Regions from separate parts of the Kaistia sp. SLG-1 genome, predicted to be linked through region 3. Evidence: predicted binding sites of a transcription regulator. Region 3 holds the regulator's gene; each other region holds the start of a gene.
What was found. Region 3 encodes PhoB, which activates phosphate uptake and scavenging genes when phosphate is short. Its sites were predicted from a motif close to TGTCATNNANCTGTCAT; they were not measured.

Region 1 (7,712 bases), 890 kb from region 3:
TCCTGCTGCTTCGGGTCGTCGCCCTCGTCGTCACCGCGCTCGCCCGCCGCGCCCCCCGCGCCCGCTCGGCCGAATGGCGGCTCGCCATCGGCAACATCCACCGCCCCGGCGCGCTGACCGGATCGGTCGTGCTGTCGCTCGGTCTCGGCCTCACCGTCCTCGTGACGATCGCGCTGATCGACGGCAACCTGCATCGCCAGCTGACCCAGTCGCTGCCCGACCGCGCGCCGAGCTTCTTCTTCCTCGACGTGCAGAATTCCGAGGCGCCGGCCTTCATCGACTTCCTCAAGAAGGAAGTCCCGACCGGCACCGTCGAGAGCGTGCCGATGCTGCGCGGCCGCATCATCGCGCTGAACCAGACGCCGGCCGACCAGGTGACGCCCGCGCCGGATGTCGCCTGGGCGCTGAAGGGCGATCGCGGCGTCACCTTCTCGGCCGAGCCGCCGAAGAACTCGCGCCTCGTCGAGGGCGAATGGTGGGCGGCCGACTATGCCGGCCCGCCGCTCGTCTCGATGGAGGCGGGCGTCGCCCGCGGCCTCGGCGTCAAGCCCGGCGACACCGTCACCGTCAACGTGCTCGGCCGCGAGATCACCGCGACGATCGCCAACCTGCGCGAGGTCGCCTGGGAGAGCCTCGCCATCAACTTCGTCATGGTGTTCTCGCCGTCGACCTTTGCCGGAGCGCCCTATTCGGTGCTGGCGACGCTGTCCTATCCGGGCGGCGCGGAACCGGCGCGCGAGGCGGCGCTGATGCGCGACACCGGCAAGGAATTCCCGGCCGTCACTGCGATCCGCGTCCGCGAGGCGCTCGACCGCATCTCGTCGATCCTCGACCAGCTGATGCTGGCGATCCGCGTCGCCTCGTCGATCGCGCTCGCCGCCTCGGTGCTGGTGCTCGCCGGCGCGCTCGCCGCCGGCCACCGGCAGCGCCTCTATGACGCGGTGATCCTGAAGACGCTGGGGGCGACGCGCCGCCAGCTGCTCTACGCCTTCGGCCTCGAATACGGGCTGCTCGGCCTCGCCACGGCGATCTTCGCCGTGCTCGCCGGCTCGCTCGCCGCCTGGGGCGTCGTCGCCGGCGTGATGAAGCAGCCCTTCGAGGTCTTCCCGGTCACCGCCATCGCGGCGGCGCTGATCGCGGTCGCGCTGACGATCGGCCTCGGCCTCGCCGGAACCTGGCGGCTGCTCGGCCAAAAGGCCGCCCCGGTACTCAGAAACCTGTAGGCGCAGCCAGCATCATCGATTACCATTGCGACAGTTGAGCCACGCTGACTTTCCGAATTGAATGGGAGGGTCTCTTGCGGGGTAAGATCGGGATGCCCATATCGCATGAGCACCCGAGGGCTTGTCGACCGGCGGAGCCGAAGCGGTTCTGACGCCGGACGACGGAAACGGGGGTTTCGCGGCACAGAGTCCGCGGATTTATTGGTTCGGAGAGGGAGTTCGATGGCAGATTTCGACAATCGCGTCTCACCGTTTGGCGCAGCGCGTGCCGAAACCGGTGTTATCGACCAGGGCCTGCGCAGCCACATGCTGCAGGTTTACAATTACATGGCCATCGGCCTGATGATCACCGGCGCCGCGGCGCTGGGGATGTTCAAGCTGGCCGTCACGAGTGATCCGTCGCAGGCCGTGGGCCAGATGGCGAACGGCCTGATGCTCACCAGCGTCGGCGCCGCCATCTATTCCGGCCCGCTGATGTGGATCCTCGTCTTCGCGCCCGTCGCGCTCGTGTTCTTCCTGTCGTTCAGCATCCAGCGGATGCAGACCTCGACGGCACAGCTCGTGTTCTGGGGCTATGCGGCGCTGATGGGCGTCTCGCTGTCCTCGATCTTCGCCGTCTACACGGCGCAGTCGATCACGCAGGTGTTCTTCATCACCGCCGCCACCTTCGGCGCGATGAGCCTCTACGGCTACACGACGAAGCGCGACCTGACCGGCATGGGCTCGTTCCTGTTCATGGGCCTGATCGGCATCATCATCGCCTCGATCGTCAACATCTTCGTTGGCTCGTCGGCGATGGGCTTCGCGATCTCGGTCCTCGGCGTGCTGATCTTTACGGGCCTCACCGCCTATGACACGCAGAAGATCAAGGAAATGTACTATGTCGGCGATGACGGTACCGTCGCCGGCCGGAAGGCGATCATGGGCGCGCTGACGCTCTATCTCGACTTCATCAACCTGTTCCTGATGCTGCTGCGCCTGTTCGGCGACCGTCGCTAAGACGGGCATCAACACGGAAACGAAGGGCGCGGCCGAGGCCGCGCCCTTTTTTTGTCGCCCACCCTTTCTATCGACTGGTCCCGACGAGACTGCCGATGCCCGCTGCCGCCGACGACCTCCGGATCCGCCCCGTCGCTCCCGACGATCTCGCCGCCATCACGGCGATCTATCGCCACGCGGTCCTCCACGGCACCGCCAGCTTCGAGATCGAGCCGCCGTCGGAAGCGGAAATGCGCCGCCGGTGCGATGCGCTGCTTGAGGGCGGCCATCCCTATCTGGTCGCAACCGCTGGCGACGAACTGCTCGGCTATGCCTATGCCGGCCCCTATCGCCCCCGCGCCGCCTACCGCTCGACCGTCGAGGATTCGATCTATCTCGCCCCTGGCGCGCAGGGACGCGGCCTTGGCCGCCGCCTGCTGCAGGCGCTGATCGAGGCGGCGACCGAGGCCGGCTTTCGCCAGATGATCGGCGTCATCGGCGATTCCCAGCATCAGGCGTCGATCCGGCTGCACGCCTCGCTCGGCTTCCGCCCGGTCGGCATCTTCGAGAAGGTCGGCTGGAAGCACGGTCGCTGGATCGACAGCGTGCTGATGCAGCGCCCGCTCGGCGACGGCATGAGCACGCCGCCGACGCTGTGAGGGGATTGGTTGTGAGGCTCCGGAGCGGGTTCTGAACCCTCCCCTTGAGGGAGGGTCAAGACCGCCCTTGGCGGTCTTGGGGAGGGGTGCTTCGTCGGACTTGCCGCAAACGGCTGGAAGTCCCCCCTCCCGAAAACGCGAAGGGCGTTTTCGACCTCCCCTCAAGGGGGAGGTTCAAGAAAGGAGGAAGGCCGTCCAACCGACTCCGCCATCCTCCCAAGTATCCTGCCCGATGCGAGCAGGTCCGAAATGCCCTTACTTCACCTCTCCCTGAGGGAGAGGTCGACGCACGCAGTGCGACGGGTGAGGGTTTACGGCCTTACCGGATGGTTCCCTAAACCCTCACCCGGAGCTTCGCTCCGACCTCTCCCTCAGGGAGAGGTAAAGGCAGCAGGCGTATGGCACCCGCCCCGCGCTCAGCCGTGCACGAGCTTGAGCTTGCCGTCGAGCACCGCCATCACCTGGCGCAGGTCATGGCCGCGCTTCATCACATAGCCGCCCGCCGCCACCACCGAATAGGCGCCCTGGCGGTTGCGCAGCTCCGGATCCTTGACGACGCGGAAGAGCGGAATCTCGGAGGAGCGGCGGAAGATGGAAAACACCGCCTTGTCGCGCAGATGGTCGATCGCATAGTCGCGCCACTCGCCGGCGGCCACCATGCGCCCGTACACGCGGAGGATTTCGTTCAGTTCCAGTCGGTTGAAGGCTACGAGGGAGACGGGCTTGGCCGTTTCCGGTGGGGTAAGCGCCAGAAGCGTGGCGCCGCCACCGGACGCCGCCTTATCTTCGCCATCGCTCACGGGCGCCTCCCGTTGCCAGTTGCACCGTCGTCGAAACGTCATGATCGCTCCGTTCCCTTGCGCTGGCAAGCGCACATCAAAGAGGCGATCCCTAGGTTTCGCGCGGTATAATTGCGTGCCGTTCCGGCACCTCACGAATCCGTGAAGTACCTTTCGAAAAATTCACTATTCCGCCCTTTTTCGGCCCGCCACCGGCCGCAAAGGACTGGCAAAAACTTACCATTGCTTCGAACGGTCCGGCTTGGCCCAGACTTCGGAATTTCTCAGCCCCCCAGCCCCCCGGGGTTCTTGGTTGAGCCGGACCACCTTCGACAGCGTGATTTGCATTCCCCTCCCAAAAAGCCCCTGAGGCCGGCATCCCTGCCCGGCCTTTTTCTTTGTCCGCATTTCTTGGCGCAAATGCCAGGCCGCGGGCGATGACTCGCGTCTGCCTTGAATCTCGGGCGCCAACCGGCGATATCACCCCCGCCCCGATGTCCGGGGCCTTGCCAATCACCCTCCCCGGCCCCGCCGGCCGGGACGATGCGTTGCCGGAGTGAAAAGCGTGTCCGAACAGAAGCCCGCCGCCGAGACCCGCTCGTTCGAAGCGGAAGTCTCGCGCCTGCTGCACATGATGGTGCATTCCGTCTATTCCAACCGCGACGTCTTCCTTCGCGAACTGGTCTCCAACGCCGCCGACGCCTGCGAGAAGCTGCGCACGCTGGCGCTCGCCGAGCCGGCGCTGATCGAGGGCGGCGACGCGTTCCAGATCGTCATCGAGGCCGACAAGGACGCGCCAAGCCTCGCCATCGCCGACAACGGCGTCGGCATGGACCGGCAGGAGCTGATCGACAATCTCGGCACCATCGCCCAGTCCGGCACCCGCGCCTTCCTGGAGCAGGCCGGCGACGGCGCCAAGGGCTCGGCGCTGATCGGCCAGTTCGGCGTCGGCTTCTACTCCGCCTTCATGGTCGCCGACAGCGTCACCGTCACCTCGCGCAAGGCGGGCACGGACGAAGCCTGGCGCTGGCATTCCGATGGCAAGGGCGCCTACGAGATCGAGCCGGTCGACTTGGCCGAGGCGCCGGCACGCGGCACCCGCATCGTGCTGCATCTGAACCCCGACAATGCGAGCTATGCCGAGACGGAGACGATCGAGCGCATCGTCACCGCCTACTCCGCCCATGTCCCCGTTCCGATCGTCCTGAAGCTCGCCGACGGCACCGAGGAGCAGCTCGCCGACGGCAGCGCGCTCTGGCGGAAGTCGAAATCCGCCGTGACCGAGGAAGAGTACAAGGAGTTCTACGGCCATGTCGGCGGCCGCTTCGACGAGCCCGCCGTCACCATCCACTATCGCGCCGAGGGGCGGACCGAATACTCGGTGCTGCTGTTCGTGCCGTCGTCGCGGCCGTTCGACCTGTTCGAGCCGGATCGGCGCGGCAAGGTGAAGCTGTACGTCCGCCGCGTCTTCATCACCGACGAGGCCGAGATCCTGCCGCCCTGGCTGCGCTTCGTGCGCGGCGTCATCGATTCGGAAGACCTGCCGCTCAACCTCTCGCGCGAGATGCTGCAGAAGAACCCGGTGATCGAGGCGATCGGCAAGGGCGTCACCAACCGCGTCCTCACCGATCTCGACAAGCTGGCCAATGACGATCCCGCCGCCTTCGCCAAGGTCTGGGAGGCGTTCGGCGCCGTGCTCAAGGAGGGCCTCTACGAGGCGCCCGACCGGCGCGACGCGCTGTTCAAGCTCGCCCGCTTCAAGACGACGACGGGCGGCGACAGCTGGCGCAGCCTCGCCGACGTCGTCGCCGGCTTCCGCCCCAACCAGACGTCGATCTACTACGCGCTCGGCGATGACGCGGCGACGATCGCGGCGAGCCCGCATCTCGAGGGCTATGCCAAGCGCGGCATCGAGGTGCTGGTTCTCGCCGATGCGGTCGACGCCTTCTGGGTGCGCACGGCGCTCGGCTTCGACGGCAAGCCGTTCCAGTCGGTGACGCAGGGCACCTCCAGCCTCGACCTGATCCCGGTGCTGGAAGCCGAGGCGGCGAAGGACGCCGCCAGCGGCGGGAAGCCGGCCTCGGAAGCCGCACTCGCCGCGCTGACCCAGCGGCTGAAGCAGGCGCTTGGCGACAAGGTGGTCGAGGTACGCGGATCGAACCGGCTGGCGACGAGCCCCGCCTGCCTCGTATCGCCGGAGTTCGGTCCCGACCGCCAGCTCGAGAAGATCCTGGCGAGCCGCGACGGCGCCGGCGGACGCTCCGCCTCGATCCTGGAGCTCAACCCCTCGCATCCGCTGATCGCCGGCCTCGCGGCCCAGGCGGCCGCCGGAGGGGCTGCGGAGAAGAAGGTCGACGAGGCGGCGGCGCTGATCTACGGCCTCGCCCGCATCCTCGACGGCGAGGCGCCGGACGAGCCGGCCGCCTTCGCCAAGGCGCTGGCGGGCCTCATGGAGAAGAATCTGGGCTGAATGCCTGGCCTATAGCGGCGGGTTCCAGCGAGCCCCTCACCCAGCCCTCTCCCGCCCGCGGGAGAGGGCTTTTGGACGGCGCCCTGCATCGATCTCGAAGCCGGGACGACAGGCACAGGCGATCTCCCTCGCCCGCTTGCGGGAGATGGTTGGGGTGAGGCTCGTTTTGGGGTCTGGCCCGTAATTCAACGCGAGCCGCGTTGTGCCCGAACCTCTCCCTCAGGAGACCTTCGCGCAACACCATTTTCATCGCGCTGATCGGATCGTGCCACCCTCCGCCGTCATCCCGGCGTAGGTCGGGATCCAGACACTCCGGCCTGTGGCCGATAGGCTGATCCAAGCTTTCCTGGCCAGTGTTCATGGGCCCCGGCCCCCGCCGGGGCGACGGTGCCCTGCCCATCGGCCGTGGGCTGCACGGCGACCATTCGGTGCTGTGCAAAGGTCTCCTCAGGGAGAGGTTAGGGCACAACACGGTTCGAGCGAGGAAATCGGACTCGCGTGCTGAAATACGGGCCAGACACCTAGGATCGGACGCCGAGGACGCTCCGAAGCGGCGCACTCACCATTCCGCGCCCTTTTCGATGAAGGCGGCGCCGAGCATCTCGCCCGGCTCGCCATCCACGGTCTCCGCCTGCAGCAGGATGGCGCAGCCGTCAGCCTCGGCCTGATTGTATTCGCTCATCGGCAGGTCGACCTTGGTCGGATCGCCGCGCCACATGGCGATCGGCCGGAGCTTGGTGACGACGTTGTAGTAGCTGAGCGTGCGGTCCTGGTTCTCGCCCTTGCGGATCGGCACGTCGACATGGCGCTTGTAGAGCGCCAGCCAGATCGTCCCCTTGCGCGATTTCGGCGCCGTCGGGTCGCCATTGCTGCCGATCGAAACCTGGAAGGAGTCGCCGGTGGTGCTGATCCCGATCGGCACGCTCAGCGGCTGCTCGGCCTTGAGCGCGGCCTCGATCGCCGTGCGATCGCTGCCGACGACATGGGTGCGGCCGTTGACGATCAGCTGCGGCGTATAGATCTGGCGATCGCCTCGGGCATTGGCATAGGCCTTCTGCCGCTGCGTGAATTCCTTGCGCGCCAGCGTGTCCTTCCAGCCGAGATAGTCCCAGTAATCGACCGGCAGCGACAGCGCCACGATGTCCGGACGCTTGGCGAAGTCCTCCAACACCTCATCGGCCGGCGGACAGGATGCACATCCCTGGCTGGTGAAGAGCTCAAGGACAGCCGTCACCGGATGCGTCGGAACCGGGACTGAGTCGGCCGAGGCCGAAAGGGCTGTCAGGATGCACGCGCCGATCGCCAGGGCGACCCAGCCGGATTTTCGAACAAACATGCCTTGCAACTTGTCCTGATCATCGCAGCGCCCGCCACTCGCGGCGCGTGTCGACGCAAACCTTAAATCCCAACCCCGTCCCAAGCCATTCAAATCGGGGTGACCTTCCGTGAGAACGGTGCCGTTCCCGCCCGGCGCACACAACAAAAAGCCGCGCCGCTGCTTCGATAAGCAGCGGCGCGGCCGATCACGAAAAAACGATCCAGGGGTGCCTGAAATCGCTTAGGCGACGAGGTTCCGGAGCACGTATTGCAGGATGCCGCCGTT
Region 2 (7,712 bases), 2.3 Mb from region 3:
CGACCGAGGCGCGCCGCGAGGCGCCCTCGACCAGGCCGTCCCGCGCCAGCATGGCGATCGCTTCCTTGACCGGCGTCTGGCTGATCATCAGCTCGCCCGCCAGCTGGTCTGCCAGCAGGCGCTGGCCGGCCGGCAGGCGTCCGGAGACGATCTGGCTCCGCAACTCCTCATAGGCCTGCTCGGCAAGTGTGGCTCGTTTCAGCTTGGGCATGCCGCAACGATAAGCGCGTATTCGATCGGCTAGCAATAAAAAATTTTTTGTTTCTTTTGTCCGCTCGATCCGATAGCTCGGTTATCGAGAGACGGATATTTGAGCAGAGCCCGATTGCCATGCCGCTTCCTGATCATGAGCCTTTGCAACAACTTGCTGGCGAGTCTTCCATCGCAGTCGATGGCACCGACGCGCGGCTTCTGCTTTTGTCGGATGCCGACAACGTCTTCGTCGCGCGGTCGCGGATCCGCGCGGGCTCGTCGATCGCGGTGGGGGGCGCGACGGTAACGCTCGCCGCCGATCTGCCGCTCGGTCACAAGCTGGCGCGGCGGCCGATCCGGGCCGGCGAGAAGATCGTCAAATACGGCGCGCCGATCGGCACCGCGACCGAGGCGATCGCGGCGGGCGCGCCGGTGCACGTCCACAACGTCAAGAGCGACTACACGCCGACCTATCATTTGATGGACGCGAACGAGGCGGAGGCAGGCCGATGAGCATGGCGATCGCAACGGAAGCCGCGCCCGTCCCGCCGGCCTTGGCCCGGACATCCACCATGCAAGGCTGGCTGCGCAGCGACGGCCGCAAGGGCATCCGCAATACGGTCGTCGTCGCCTATCTCGTCGAATGCGCCCATCACGTCGCCCGCGAGATCGCGATTCCCTTCCGCGAGCGCGATGTCCACGTCATCGGCTTTCCGGGCTGCTATCCCAACGCCTATGCCGAGCGGATGATGGAGCGCCTCTGCACCCATCCGAATGTCGGCGCGGTGCTCCTGATCTCACTCGGCTGCGAGAGCTTCAACAAATACGCGCTGGAAAAGAAGGTGCGCGACAGCGGCCGGCCGGTGAAGACCATTGTCATCCAGACGACCGGCGGCACGCGCAAGTCGATGGACGAGGGCAGGGCCTTCGTCGCCGAGCAGCGCGCCGCGCTCGACGCCGCGCCGACCGTGCCGATGGAGCCGAGCGAGCTCATCATCGGCACCGTCTGCGGCGGTTCCGACGGCACGTCCGGCATCTCAGGAAATCCGGCCGCCGGCCGCGCCTTCGACCTGTTCGTCGAGGCGGGGGCGGCGTGCATCTTCGAGGAGACCGGCGAGCTGATCGGCTGCGAGCACATCATGGCCGCGCGGGCCGTGACGCCGGAACTGGGCATGATCCTCGAGCAGTCCGTCGCCAAGGCGGCGCGCTATTATGCGACGCTCGGCTATGGCTCGTTCGCCGCCGGCAATGCCGAGGGCGGCCTGACGACGATCGAGGAAAAGTCGATGGGCGCCTATGCGAAGTCAGGCGCCTCGCCGATTTCCGGCCTGATCAAGCCAGGTGATATCCCGCCGCATGGCGGGCTCTATCTGCTCGACGTGGTGCCGGACGGCGAGGTGCGCTTCGGCTTCCCGAACATCAACGACAATGCCGAGATCGCCGAGCTGATCGCCTGCGGCAGCCATGCCGTGCTGTTCGTCACCGGCCGCGGCTCGGTCGTCGGATCGGCGATCTCGCCGGTGGTGAAGATCTGCGCCAATCCCGAGACCTACCGGCGGATGGAGGACGACATGGACGTCGACGCCGGCCGGATCATCGAGGGCAAGGCGAGCCTCGACGCGGTCGGCCGCGAGATCCACGATCTCGTCGTCGGGCTCGGGCAGGGCGGGCGCACCAAGTCGGAAGAGCTCGCGCACCAGGAATTCGTGCTCGGCTACAAGAGCTTCGAGCCCATCGGACCGGCCTGCCTGCCGGTCTGACAATCGCGAGTGGGGGGAGGACAACTTGACCGATCTGACCGCGCGCCTGGAGGCGTGCTACACCGGCGTCGTGCATGACGTCATGCGCGCCATGGGGCTGCGCGATTTCACGCTGCCGGCCGAGCTCAGGCCGATCCTGCCGGAGCGCGCGCTTGCCGGGCCTGCCTTCACCATCGAGGGGCGGGCCGATCCCCATGCCGACGGCCACCAGACCCTGCTCGCCTGGACGGGGCTCCTCTCCAAGGCGCCTTCCGGCTCGATCTGGGTGTCGCAGCCGAACGACCGGATCGTCGCGCATATGGGCGAGCTCTCGGCCGAGACGCTGAAGAACAAGGGCGTGCGCGGCTGCATCGTCGACGGTTACGCCCGCGACGTGAATTTCCTGTTGGAGATGGGCTTCCAGACCTGGTGCCGTGGTTTCACCCCGCGTGATATCGTCGGACACTGGCTGCCCGTGGCGACCGAGGTGCCGATCGAGATCGGCGGCATCGCGATCCGTCCGGGCGACTATTTCCTCGGCGATCGCGACGGGCTGGTCCGCATTCCGGCCGAACATCTCGGCGAGGTAGTCGAGCGGGCGGAGACGGCGATCGCCACGGAAAACCGCGTACGCACCGCGATCCTCGCGGGCACGGACCCACAAGAGGCCTATCTGAAATATGGCAAATTCTGACCTGACCCCGACGGAACCGCTGCATTCGCTGCTCGTCGAGGGTGTCAAGGCGCGCCGCGCCCGGCCGGCCTTTCCCGACGTCGGGCCCGACGTGGCGAAGGCGATGTTCGAGGAGATGCAGGCCAATCCGTCCCGCATGCCGGAAGTGGTCGTGGTCGAGGCGATCGAGGTCGCCGGCGCGGCGGGGCCGCTGCATGCGCGGCTCTATCGGCCTGGCGTCAGCGCCGCGGCGCCGCTGATCGTCTATTTCCATGGCGGCGGCTTCGTGCTCGGCAGCTACGACACGCATGACCGCAACGCCCGCCGGCTCGCCATCGCGACCGGCGCGATCGTCGTTTCGGTCAATTATCGCCTCGCGCCCGAGCATCCCTTTCCGGCCGCGCCCGACGACGCCGACGCGGCGCTCGCCGATCTCTCGGCGCGGGCGGAGGGGCTCGGCGCCGATCCCGACCGCGTCTTCGTCGCGGGCGACAGCGCCGGCGCGACGCTGGCGATCGCCGCCGTGCTTCCGGGCATCGGCGAGCGCGGGCGGCAGCCGGCCGGCCTGATCGCCTTCTATCCGGTGACCGACATGACGGCTATCGGCGTCGGCGAATCCTATCGCGCCTTCGGCGACGGCAGCGTCGGCCTCTCGACGGCCGACATGCTGTGGTTCCGTGGGCTCTACGCGCCGGATCCCGACCAATGGAACGATCCGCGCTGCTCGCCGCTCGCGGCCGACCTCGCTGATCTCGCCGGCCTGCCGCCGACGCTGATCGTGACGGCCGCCTATGACGTGCTGGCGCAGGACGGCGCGCTCTTCGCCGCCCGCCTCGCCACGGCCGGCGTGGCCGTGACCTATAGGCATGTCCAGGGCGTCAACCACGGCTTCATCGGCGTGCCGACCCCGCCGCCGGGGACGATCGCCGCCTATGAGGCGGTGGCGGAATGGATGGAGAGGGTCGGCTGAGCGCGCCAGACTCACCAACCCGCAAGCCGGGGGGCCCTGCTGGACCCTCCTTCGAGGCCTCGCTCACGCGAAGCACCTCAGGATGATGGCTGAGCGGAGAAATGGGCCGTAAGGGCTCCCTCAGAGCACGCGTCACAACAGGCTCTCGAACCGCAGTGCCAGGACTCAACCATCATCCTGAGGTGCCCGGCGAAGCCGGGCCTCGAAGGAGGGTCCCGGGCGCGCTTTGATCCCGCCAACCTCGCCGCAAGCCGGGGTGCTCTGCTGGATCCTCTTTCGAGGCTTCGCTCACGCGAGCACCCAGCTCGCGGCGTCACTCCGGCCTACGCGCCCACCACAGGGACTGTCATTGGCTTGTTATCATGCCGAACGAGGATCGGCGCCTTGCTTGCTTTCTCTGTCAGGATCCAGCCTCCATGAAGAAACTTGCCCCCTTCGCCGGGCTTTTCCTCCTTCTCGTTGTCGGCACTGCCGCGAATGCCGAGGACGCCAAGCCTTTCCTCACCGCCAAGGACGTCGATTTGACGATGATCCTGCCGCCTCCGCCGGCCAACGATTCAGCGGAGACCAAGGCTGAAATCGCCGAAGTGCTGAGACTGCAGGTGACGCGCACACCGGACATGGAGGCGCGCGCCAAGGCGGATGCCGAAGAGAATGTCTGGCGCTTCGCTGACGTCATGGGGCCGAAATTCACCAAGGACGCCCTGCCGAAGGTCGATGCCTTCTTCGAGCGCGTTGCGGCGACGGAAGGCGCGGTCGTTGATCCGGCCAAGGATGTCTGGAAGCGTCCGCGCCCCCATATGCTCAGCGATCTCGTCAAGCCCATCGTCAAGCCGACGACCTCCGGCTCCTGGCCGTCGGGTCACACGACCGTTGGAACGATGATGGGCATCATCCTGTCCGACATGGTTCCGGAGAAGCGCGCTGAGATCATGGCACGCGCCTGGGAGTACGGCCACAACCGGGTCGTGGCGGGGATTCACTACCCGTCCGACATCGAGATGGGGCGCATCTCCGGGGCGGTTATCGCCATCCAGTTGCAACACGATGCCGATTTCGAGAAGGCCTATGAGGAGGCCAGGGCGGAACTTCGTGCCGATCTCGGCATGTAAACGGCTTTCGGCCCTCACCCAGTCAAGGGGCGCCCAAGGGCGCCCCTTTCTTCATCTGGGCGCGCCATTCACCAGATCGGCGCCCTGCCTCAACCCGGCTTTCGTGCCCTTATGTGCAGGAAGATCGGCGCGACGCGGGTGTCGGCGATGATGGGCTCGGCCGCCGCTGCGTCGACGCTCGCGCGCGGCTCGCCGAACGCCTCGATGACGAGGCCGGCGCCGACGACCATCTCGACCCATTGGCTCAGCGTCCGGTGGAAGCGCGGGACGTGGAAGGGCTCGACCTTGGCGCGCTCGGCGGCGGGGAGCGAGGAGAACCACCAGCTCTCGACCTTGCCGTCGATCGTCTCGAAATAATCGGCGACCTCGACGGCGACGGGCTCGCCCGTCGCGTCGCGGATGTTGCGCCGGCGCGGCGGCACGAAGCAGGGATGCAGGATCGAGAACTGCAGGAAGCCGCCCGGCCGCAGCACGCGGCGCGCCTCGCCGAGAACGGCCGACTGGTTCGGCATGTCCATCAGCGACATGAAGGCGGTGGCGAAGTCGAAGCGCGCTTCCGCGAAGGGCAGGGCCATGCCGTCGCCGACGCGATAGTCGATGCCGCGCGGATCGGCCGCCTCGCTCTCGCGCGCATGGCGGACGAAGGTCGGCGCGATGTCGATCGCCGTCATGCGCGCGCCGAGGCCGGCGAGCTGGCGCGTGTTGGAACCCTCGCCACAGCCGATGTCGAGACCGTCGAGGCCCGCGATCGGCGGTAGCATGGCGAGGAAGGCCGGCGTGTTGAGCGCGTCGCGGTAGACGTCATAGCCGGCGCGCGACTGGCGGGTCCAGGCTTCGGCATTGGCTTCCCAATGCGCGGCGACGGTCGAGATGTCCATGGAAGAGGCGCCTCCTGCTCGCTGCGGGCGCGCCATTCACCAGATCGGCGCGTGGCTGTCAAGCCGGCGGGGCAGGGGGTAGTGCGCGATCCCGCGTAGCGGGCGGTTCAGTCGGTGACGGCGTCCCAGGGGAGGTCGGCCAGGCGGATCGGCCAGCGTTCGAACACCAGCGTCTCATGCGCGTCGTCCGAGCGCTCGAAGACGCGCGCCGCCATGCCGAGTTCGGCGGCGGAATTGCCGAGGTGTTTGGCCATGGAAAGCGCCACGTCATGCGACGAGAAGGCGCCGATGAGCGAGCCTGTCTGGCTCATGATGGCAAAGCCCCGGTCTTCATTGGGCTGGACGTAGTAGACCGCCGAATCAAACACTTAACGTCTCCTTAACGCTGAGACGATGCTTAGCTGAGTCGGTCATAGCTGTGTGCGGCGAATGCGGTCCAGCCGGGAAAAACCTCCCGAAACCTCCGCGAGTGTGTCCCAAAGGTCATGCCCGTCGCCATTCAGGGAGGTGTCGCGTTCGCTCACTGCAACGCCTCCGTGCAGGCGCCATAGCGCGGTCCACCCGGTTGACTTGGGCGTCGTCCTCGCTAGGTTCGGCGCCGGTCAAGGTTCTCTCTGACCGCAAGGCAGAGAGCTAAGAGGGAACCCGGTGCGCCCGATCGGTCCAGGACCGAGGCAAGGCCGGAGCTGCCCCCGCAACTGTAAGCGGTGAGCCGCGCTGCCATTCTACGTCACTGGCGAGAGATCGCCGGGAAGACAGGCAGCGACGGCATCGACCCGCGAGCCAGGAGACCTGCCCTGACCGGTGCAATGTCCTTGGGCGGGGTGTCCACAGGGAACGTTTGGCTGGTCGTGACGGGCGCATTCCGCCCGGATTCCCCATTCATGCGGTCTTTTCCGGCCTCTCGCCCGTTCCGCCGGGGAGTCGGAAACATGTCCTCTATTCAAGCTGCTCGGCCGGAGGCCGGGCCGCCGGCCCGCGCCGTCGTGCTGCTGGCGAAATCCGCCTTCGCGGCGGCGCCGATGCGGGAAATGCAACGGCTCGCCGCGCGCATCCAGAGCCAGCGGGGAGCAAGCGAGCATGTCGTCTTCGCCTTCTCCGAGCAGGGGACGCCGACGCTGCGCGACGTCATGCTGTCGCTCCGGCGCGACGGTTTCGCCGAGATCGTCATCGTTCCCTTGCTCATCCCGCTGGAGCCGAGCTTCCACGCCTGGCTCGGGCGGACGCTGCAGCGCTGGCTCGCCGAAGATGGCGACGCCTGGCCGGTGATCCGGATCGCGGCGCCGCCCGAGGAAGCGCCGGCGCTCGGCGGCCTGGTCGACGAGCTGATTGAGGCGAGCGCCGCGCGGCCGCCCGTCGCCCTTCCGGAAAGGCCGCTGCCGGATGCCTCGCTGGTGCCGGCGCAGAAGCGCCGCGTCCTGGTCTGCCAGGGCGGTCCGTGCAACGCGGCCGGCGCCGACGTCATCTGGGGCCATCTCCGCAACGAGCAGGAGCGCCGCAAGCTCCGGACCGTCGGCGACGGCGTCATGACGGCGAAATCGACCTGTCTCGGCCCCTGCAACCTCGCTCCCGTCCTGCAGGTCTTTCCCGAAGGCACCTATTACGGCGGCGTCACCGAGAGCGGCGTCGACAAGATCATCGACGAGCATCTCCTCGCCGGCCGGATCGTCCCGGCGCTCGCCTATGCGCCGACCGGGCGCAAGCAAAGGCTGCGCGGCTGAACGCCGCCGGCATTCCTTTTCCTCCCTCCATCAGAGAGACCAAACCGCATGAAGACCATGCTTCGCGCCCTGTGCGTCTCCGCCGCGCTGCTTGCCTCGGCATCGGCGCTTTCCGTGCCCGCCTCGGCCGCCGAGACGCTTCGCGTCGGCGCTTCCTTCATCACCTCCGGGCTCGATCCCGCCAAGGGCCCGAATGGCTGGGCGCTCACCAGCCATGGCGTCGGCGAGACGCTGTTCGCGGTCGACAAGGACGGCGTGCTGGTGCCGGAGCTCGCCGAGAGCGCCGAGCGGGCCGATGAACTCACCTGGCTGGTGAAGCTGAAGCCCGGCCGGCATTTCTCGGACGGCACGGCGGTTTCGGCGGAGACGGTCGGCGCCGGGCTCGCTCATACGATGGCCAACAACAAGGCGGCGCTGGCGACCGGCG
Region 3 (7,712 bases):
TCCATCCCGGGGTGCAAGCCTCTCTTCACCTCCCCCTGAGGGGGAGGTCGGACCGCAGGTCCGGGAGAGGGTTTAGGAAACCATCCGGTGAGGCCGTAAACCCTCACCCGCCGGCCTTCGGCCGTCGACCTCTCCCTCAGGGAGAGGTGAAGCAAGCCAGTCGCCCCGTCCGAGGGCAGCTCCTCAGCCCAGAAATTCCTGCGGCTCAAAGCTGTACTTGGCGCCGCAGAACTCGCAGGTGACGGCGATCTCGTCGTTCTCGATGCTGTCGGTGATTTCCTCGGCCGAGAAGCCGCGCAGCACGCCCTCGATCCGGTCGCGCGAGCAGGAGCACTGGTCCCGCACCGCCGAAGCCTCGAACACGCGGACGCCGCGCTCGTGGAACAGCCGGTAGAGCAGCCGCTCGACCGGGACCTCGGGATCGATCAGCTCGTGATCTTCGACGGTCGAGACCAGCGAGGTGGCCTCGGCCCAGGCGTCGCTCTCCTCGCCCTCGACCTCGTGGCCGTCCGGGACATCGCCGCCCGGCAGGTCGCGATGACCGGCGCCGGACTGCGGCAGGAACTGCACCATCATGCCGCCGGCGCGCCAGCTATGCGCGGCGCCGCCGTCCTCGCGCGTCATCATCTCGGCGACCGCCAGGCGGACGATCGTCGGGATCTGCTCGGACTGGGCGAAATAGGCGTGCGCCACCTCTTCCAGGCTGGCGCCGTCGAGCTTGACGATGCCCTGGTAGCGGCTGGTGAACTCGCCCTGGTCGATGGTCATGGCGAGGATGCCGTTGCCGAGTAGCAGCTCCGGCTTCAGCGTGCCCTCCGCCTCCATTGCCGCGACCCGCTCCTTGTCGAAGCGGGCATAGGCGCGGATGTTGCCGGGCGTGCGGTAGTCGACGACCAGCATGTCGACGGGGCCGTCGGTCTGCGTCTGCAGCAGGAACTGGCCCTGGAACTTCAGCGACGAGCCGAGCAGCACGGCAAGGACGACCGCCTCGCCGAGCAGCTTCGACACCGGCAGCGGATAGTCGTGCCGCGCCAGAAGCGCCGACAGCGCCGGCCCCATCTGGATGGCGCGGCCGCGCACGTCCAGCCCCTCGACCGCGAAGGGCAGCACGGCATCGTCGCCGGCCGCGTCGATCGCGCCGGTATCTACGGGTTCAAGTTTTTCCATCAGAGTGCCTCCGGGCCACCCAGGCACCAGGCAAGAATGCCCTTCTGCGCGTGCAGCCGGTTTTCAGCCTCGTCGAAGACGACCGATTGCGGTCCGTCCATCACCTCGGCCGTCACCTCCTCGCCGCGATGGGCGGGCAGGCAATGCATGAACAGCGCGTCCTGCTTGGCGCGCGCCATCAGGCGGGCGTTAACCTGGTACGGCTTCAGGAGATTGTGCCGCCGTTCGGCCTCGTTGTCGCCCATCGAGACCCAGGTGTCGGTGACGATGCAATCGGCATCGGCCGCCGCGTCATGCGGATCCTCGCCGGCGATGACCTCGCCGCCATGCGAGCGCGCCCAGTCGAGCAGGCTGTGCGCCGGCGCCAGCTCCTCCGGCGTCGCGATCTTCAGGCGGAAATCGAAGCGCGCCGAGGCGTGCACCCAGGAGGCGAGCACATTGTTGCTGTCGCCGAGCCAGGCCACCGTCTTGCCGGTGATCGGGCCGCGATGCTCCTCATAGGTGAGGATGTCGGCCATGACCTGGCAGGGATGCGAGCGGCGCGTCAGCCCGTTGATGACCGGAACCGTGGCGTTGCGCGCGAGCTCCGCCAGCGCATCGTGATCGAGGATACGGATCATGATGCCGTTGACGTAGCGCGACATCACCTTCGCCGTATCGGCGATGGTCTCGCCGCGGCCGAGCTGCATCTCGGCGCCGGTGAGCATCAGCGTCTGGCCGCCGAGCTCGCGCATGCCGACGTCGAAGGAGACGCGCGTCCGGGTCGAGGGCTGCTCGAAGATCAGCGCCAGCACCTTGCCGGCGAGCGGGCCGACGCCGTCGAGCGCCCCGTTGCGGGACGCCTTGATGCGCTTCGCGCCTTCCATGATCTGCCGAAGCGTCGCGGAATCGAACTCTGTCAGGTCGAGAAAATGCCGAACCATGATGCCCCGTCCCGCTTATGCGGATTGCCGCGCCGCATCGGCGGCGGCGGCTTCGATTGCGGTGAAGGCGGCGTCCATCCTGTCGATCGCCGCATCGACTTCGGCCTTGCCGATGTTGAGCGGCGGCAGCAGGCGGAGCACGTTGTCGCCGGCGCCGGCCGCCAGCATGTGCTGGTCGCGCAGCGCCGCGACGACCTCGGGGATCGGCTTCAGCGCGTGAATGCCAATCAAGAGGCCCTCGCCGCGAATGCCGTCGGCGACGCCGGGATGGCTGTCGATCAGCCCGCCGAGGCGCTGGCTCAGATAGCGCGCGGTCTCGCGCACATGCTCGAGGAAGCCGTCGGCGAGCACCGCGTCGAGCACGGCATTGCCGACCGCCATCGCCAGCGGATTGCCGCCGAAGGTGGTGCCGTGCGTGCCGGGCGTCATGCCCTTGGCCGCCTCGTTGGTGGCCAAGCACGCGCCGAGCGGGAAGCCGCCGCCGATGCCCTTGGCCGCCGTCAGGATGTCCGGGGCGATGCCAGTCCACTCATAGGCGAACAGCTTGCCGGTGCGGCCAATGCCGGTCTGGACCTCGTCCATGATCAGCAGCATGCCCTCGGCGTCGCAAAGCGCCCGGAGCTCGCGCAGGAAATCGGTCGGGAAGGAGCGCACGCCGCCTTCGCCCTGGATCGGCTCGATCATGATCGCCGCCGTCGCCGGCGTCACCGCCGCCTTGATCGCCGCCATGTCGCCGAACGGCACCTGGTCGAAACCGTCCGCCTTCGGGCCGAAGCCGTCGAGATATTTCTGCTGACCGCCGGCGGCGAGCGTCGCCAGCGTCCGGCCGTGGAACGCGCCCTCGATGGTGAGGATGCGGAACCGCTCGGGCTGGCCGTTGACATAGTGGTAGCGCCGCGCCGTCTTGATCGCGGCCTCGTTGGCCTCGGCGCCCGAATTGGCGAAGAAGACGCGGTCGGCGAAGGAGTTGGCGACCAGCGTGTCGGCGAGCTTCTCCTGGCCGGGGATCCGGAACAGGTTCGACGTGTGCCAGAGCTTGCCGGCCTGTTCGGTCAGCGCCTGCACAAGGACCGGGTTGGCATGGCCGAGCGTGTTCACCGCGATGCCGGCGGAGAAATCGAGATAAGCGTCCCCGTCTCGCGTAAAGACCCAGGCCCCCTCGCCTCGCTCGAACTCGAGCGGTGCACGCGCAAAGGTGTCAAAGAGGCTGGACGAGGTCTTTTTTACGCTGCTATCGGGGGCGTTCATATCCCCTCCTTCGGATGAAACCACGGAAATGGGTGCCAAAAATCAAAAGTGCCACCCGAGGCCGACGCGCCGGGCAGCACCTTTTTGCGTTGCCCTTATATCACGGTCGTGACGTTTTGTGTCAATGAAAACGGCGGCGGAGGGGCCTCGGCGGCGGCTAAGCGATTGACCCGACTCACGGTTCGGGGCCGAGACCGCAAGTTGGGGAAAACGCAAGGATCCACATCTAGGATTCCTGCCGACTCTTGTCACCGAGTCAGGCCATATAGTATCTTAATAACCGTTAAGATACGAAATATCGAGCCGGTACCTCCCCCTGACCCAAGTATCGCGTTCAAAGTCGTCATGCCCCCTGGCCGACGACCGCGACAGGATTCCGGGTATCGCTCCGACCGACAAGGACACGCTATGACTTGGACGGACGAACGGGTTGAGTTGCTGAAGAAGCTCTGGACCGACGGTTTGAGCGCGAGCCAGATCGCCTCGGAGCTTGGCGGCGTAACGCGCAATGCGGTCATCGGCAAGGTACATCGGCTGAGCCTGTCGGGTCGCGCCAAGCCGGCTTCGACGCCGGTGGCTCGCGCCCGCAAGCCTGCGACGACCAGCAATGGCCGATCCGCAACGACGGGCCGCCCCAATCCTGTCAGGCCGCTGGTGGCGGGCAATACCGCGCTGAAGCCGCTCGGCCAGATCGTGCCGGAACCGCGGCGCATGCCCCGCCCGGCCGGCTCGGACGACGTCGTCGTGCCGATCAGCCTGCATGCCACGATCCTCACGCTCACCGAACAGACCTGCAAATGGCCGATCGGCGACCCGAGCACCGAGGATTTCCATTTCTGCGGCCAGCGGTCGAACTCCGGCATTCCCTACTGCGAATATCATTCGCGCGTCGCCTACCAGCCGGTGCATGACCGCCGCCAGAAGAAGGCCGTCGGCGCCTGATCGCGCCGGCCTGACGCTGGCTCCGGCGCCTGGCGCGCCGACGAGACCAGCCGCAATCCCGGCCGTGCCGTCCTCCATCGAGGCGCACGGCCGATTTGTTTTCCGGCCTCCCCTTGCCAACAACAGAAAGCCGCGCCGGGATTCTGTCCCGCACGCGGCTTCTTGTTCTTTAGCTCTTGAAGGCGGATCCGAAGCTCGCCCCTCACCTCTCCCTGAGGGAGAGGTCGACGCACGAAGTGCGGCGGGTGAGGGTTTACGGTCTATCCGGAGGGTTCCCTAAACCCTCTCCCGGACCTGCGGTCCGACCTCCCCCTCAGGGGGAGGCGAAGGCAGGAGGTGGTCCTCCCCGGAAGAAGCCGTGCCGGAGGCAGCCACGGCAGCCCCCCGGACTATCTCGCATCTGGCGACCCTCCCTCAAGGGGAGGGTTCACGCGGAGTGGTTGCCTCAGGCCATCGCGAACTGGTCGTCGAAGGAATAGCCGGAGCCGCGCACGGTGCGGATCGGATCCTTGACGCGGCCGCGGTTCACCGCCTTGCGCAGGCGGCCGATATGGACGTCGACGGTGCGCTCGTCGACATAGACGTCACGACCCCAGACCCCATCCAGCAACTGTTCGCGTGAAAACACGCGGCCGGGGCTCTTCATCAGATATTCGAGCAGGCGGAACTCGGTCGGGCCGAGATGCAGCTCGCGCCCCGAGCGGCGGACGCGGTGCGTCTCGCGATCGAGCTCGATGTCGCCGGCGCGCAGCAGCGTGGCGATCACCTCGGGCCGCGAGCGGCGCAGGATCGCCCGCACGCGCGCCATCAGCTCCGGCACGGAGAACGGCTTGACGACATAGTCGTCGGCGCCGGTGGCGAGACCGCGGATGCGCTCCTGCTCCTCGCCGCGGGCGGTGAGCATGATCACCGGCAGCGTGCGCGTGGCGTCGCGGGCACGGAGCCGGCGGCAGAGCTCGATGCCGGAGATCCCCGGCAGCATCCAGTCGAGCAGCAGCAGGTCGGGCACGGTTTCGAGGAGGCGCATCTCGGCGTCATCGCCGCGCGGCACGACCTCGACCGTGTACCCTTCCGCTTCCAGATTGTAACGGAGGAGGAGGCTCAGCGCCTCCTCATCCTCGACGATCATAACGCGTGGCGTCATTCACGAATTCCTGGGGTGTGGCTGACGATACCGTCAGTTCTTCTCATAGTTGACGGCAGTCGTGCTCGACTCGTCCTGCTTCGGGCGGTCTTCGGCGAGCACCTGGCCGGTGACGACATAGTAGACCGTCTCGGCGATGTTGGTGGCGTGATCGCCGATGCGCTCGATGTTCTTGGCGCAGAACAGGAGATGCGTGCAGAAGGTGATGTTGCGCGGATCTTCCATCATGTAGGTCAGAAGCTCGCGGAAGAGCGACGTGTACATGGCGTCGATTTCTTCGTCGCGCTTCCAGACTTCATAGGCCTGGTCGACGTCGCGGCTCGCATAGGCGTCCAGCACGTCCTTGAGCTGGGTCAGCGACAGCTCCGCCATGTGCTCGACGCCGGTGTTGAAGCGCTTCGACTGGAGCTGGCCATCGAGCGCCATGACGCGCTTGGCGATGTTCTTGGCCAGATCGCCGATGCGCTCGAGATCGCTGGCGATGCGCTGCGCCGCGATGACTTCGCGCAGGTCCATCGCCATCGGCTGGCGCCGGGCGATGATCATGATGGCGCGCTCTTCGCATTCGCGCTGCAGTGCGTCGAGCTTCTTGTCGTCGGCGATCACCTGCTTGGCGGTGGCCGTGTCGACCCGGATCAGAGCACCGACGGCAACGTCGACCAGGCGCTCCGCCATGCCGCCCATCTCGGCGATGCGGCGGGCGACGTCATTGAGCTCTTCGTCGTAGCGGGAAACAATATGTTCGGACATCTCGTGCTCCTACGTCCGCCCGGCCTCAGCCGAAGCGTCCGGTGATGTAGTCCTGGGTGCGCTTGTCGCTCGGCGACGTGAAGATCTTCGTCGTCTCGTCGAACTCGATCAGCTCGCCGAGATACATGAAGGCGGTGTAGTCGGAGACGCGCGCCGCCTGCTGCATGTTGTGCGTGACGATGGCGATCGTGTAGTCGGTCGTCAGCTCGTCGATCAGTTCCTCGATCTTCGCGGTCGAGATCGGATCGAGCGCCGAGCAGGGCTCGTCGAACAGCACGACTTCCGGCCGCACCGCGATGGTGCGGGCGATGCAGAGGCGCTGCTGCTGGCCGCCCGAGAGGCTGAGGCCGCTCGAATGCAGCTTGTCCTTGACCTCGTTCCAGAGCGCGCCGCGCGTCAGCGCCGCCTCGACCCGGCCGTCCATCTCGGAGCGCGAGATGTTCTCGTAGAGGCGGATGCCGAAGGCGATGTTCTCGTAGATCGACATCGGGAACGGCGTCGGCTTCTGGAACACCATGCCGACGCGGGCGCGCAGCATGTTGCGGTCCTGGTCGGGGTTCAGCACGTTCTGGCCGTCGAAGATCACCTCGCCCTCGGCGCGCTGGCGCGGGTAGAGGTCGTACATGCGGTTGAGGACCCGCAGCAGCGTCGACTTTCCGCAGCCCGACGGGCCGATGAACGCCGTGACCTTCTTCTCGTAGAGCGGCAGGTTGATCGTCTTCAGCGCCAGGTTGTCGCCGTAGAAGAACTTCAGATTACGGATCGAGATCTTCTCGGCCATGCCGGCCGTGTTCATCGCGGTCTGGGTCATTTGGAAGCCTTGGGGCTGAGGAAGGCGCGGGCGACGATGTTGAGTGCCAGCACGGTAAAGGTGATGAGGAGGGCGCCGGTCCAGGCGAGCTTCTGCCAATCCGGATAGGGCGACAGCGCGAACTGGAAGATGGTCACCGGCAGCGACGACATCGGCGCGTTGAGGTTGGTGCTCCAGAACTGGTTGTTCAGCGCCGTGAAGAGCAGCGGGGCGGTCTCGCCGGAGACGCGGGCGATCGCCAGCAGCACGCCGGTGACGATGCCGGACATCGCGGCCTTGTAGGCGACGTGGCGGATCATGACCGAGCGCGGCAGGCCGAGCGCCGCGGCCGCTTCACGCAGCTGGTTCGGCACCAGGTTGAGCATGTCTTCCGTGGTGCGGACGACGACCGGGATCACCAGGATGGCGAGGGCGACCATGCCGGCGAGCGCCGAGAAGTGGCCCATCTGGACGACCATGACCTCGTAGACGAACAGGCCGATGACGATCGAGGGCGCCGCCAGCAGGATGTCGTTGATGAAGCGGACGATCGTCGTCAGCTTGTTGTTGCGGCCGTATTCCGACATGTAGGTGCCGGCGAGGATGCCGATCGGCGTGCCGATGATGACGCCGCCGAAGGTCATCAGGAGGCTACCCCAGATGGCGTTCAGCAGGCCGCCGGCCGAGCCGGGCGGCGGCGTCATTTCCGTGAACACCGCCAGCGAGAGGCCGCTGAGGCCCTGGTAGA

Region 1: a site for PhoB is predicted at 3,686-3,702, ahead of AC6HZP_RS24025 (DUF2794 domain-containing protein). Genes of this name have one in related genera too.
Region 2: a site for PhoB is predicted at 3,919-3,935, ahead of AC6HZP_RS14385 (acid phosphatase). Genes of this name have one in related genera too.

Annotation. Positions count from the first base shown of each region.
Region 1 is NZ_AP048544.1:5,192,204-5,199,915, forward strand. Features, by position in the region: gene AC6HZP_RS24010 (ABC transporter permease) at 1-1,223, shown strand, start outside; gene AC6HZP_RS24015 (Bax inhibitor-1/YccA family protein) at 1,446-2,222, shown strand; gene AC6HZP_RS24020 (GNAT family N-acetyltransferase) at 2,318-2,860, shown strand; gene AC6HZP_RS24025 (DUF2794 domain-containing protein) at 3,277-3,660, opposite strand; gene htpG (molecular chaperone HtpG) at 4,205-6,109, shown strand; gene AC6HZP_RS24035 (DUF1223 domain-containing protein) at 6,669-7,445, opposite strand; gene acnA (aconitate hydratase AcnA) at 7,668-7,712, opposite strand, start outside.
Region 2 is NZ_AP048544.1:3,166,055-3,173,766, reverse strand. Features, by position in the region: gene AC6HZP_RS14410 (GntR family transcriptional regulator) at 1-211, opposite strand, end outside; gene AC6HZP_RS14405 (UxaA family hydrolase) at 259-705, shown strand; gene AC6HZP_RS14400 (UxaA family hydrolase) at 765-1,952, shown strand; gene AC6HZP_RS14395 (RraA family protein) at 1,978-2,625, shown strand; gene AC6HZP_RS14390 (alpha/beta hydrolase) at 2,612-3,574, shown strand; gene AC6HZP_RS14385 (acid phosphatase) at 3,991-4,686, shown strand; gene AC6HZP_RS14380 (class I SAM-dependent methyltransferase) at 4,776-5,564, opposite strand; gene AC6HZP_RS14375 (hypothetical protein) at 5,672-5,932, opposite strand; cobalamin riboswitch at 6,153-6,378, shown strand; gene AC6HZP_RS14370 (NAD(P)H-dependent oxidoreductase subunit E) at 6,497-7,285, shown strand; gene AC6HZP_RS14365 (ABC transporter substrate-binding protein) at 7,334-7,712, shown strand, end outside.
Region 3 is NZ_AP048544.1:816,709-824,420, reverse strand. Features, by position in the region: gene AC6HZP_RS03705 (Hsp33 family molecular chaperone) at 184-1,167, opposite strand; gene argF (ornithine carbamoyltransferase) at 1,167-2,090, opposite strand; gene AC6HZP_RS03695 (aspartate aminotransferase family protein) at 2,106-3,338, opposite strand; gene AC6HZP_RS03690 (GcrA family cell cycle regulator) at 3,747-4,280, shown strand; gene phoB (phosphate regulon transcriptional regulator PhoB) at 4,726-5,424, opposite strand; gene phoU (phosphate signaling complex protein PhoU) at 5,458-6,174, opposite strand; gene pstB (phosphate ABC transporter ATP-binding protein PstB) at 6,200-6,985, opposite strand; gene pstA (phosphate ABC transporter permease PstA) at 6,982-7,712, opposite strand, start outside.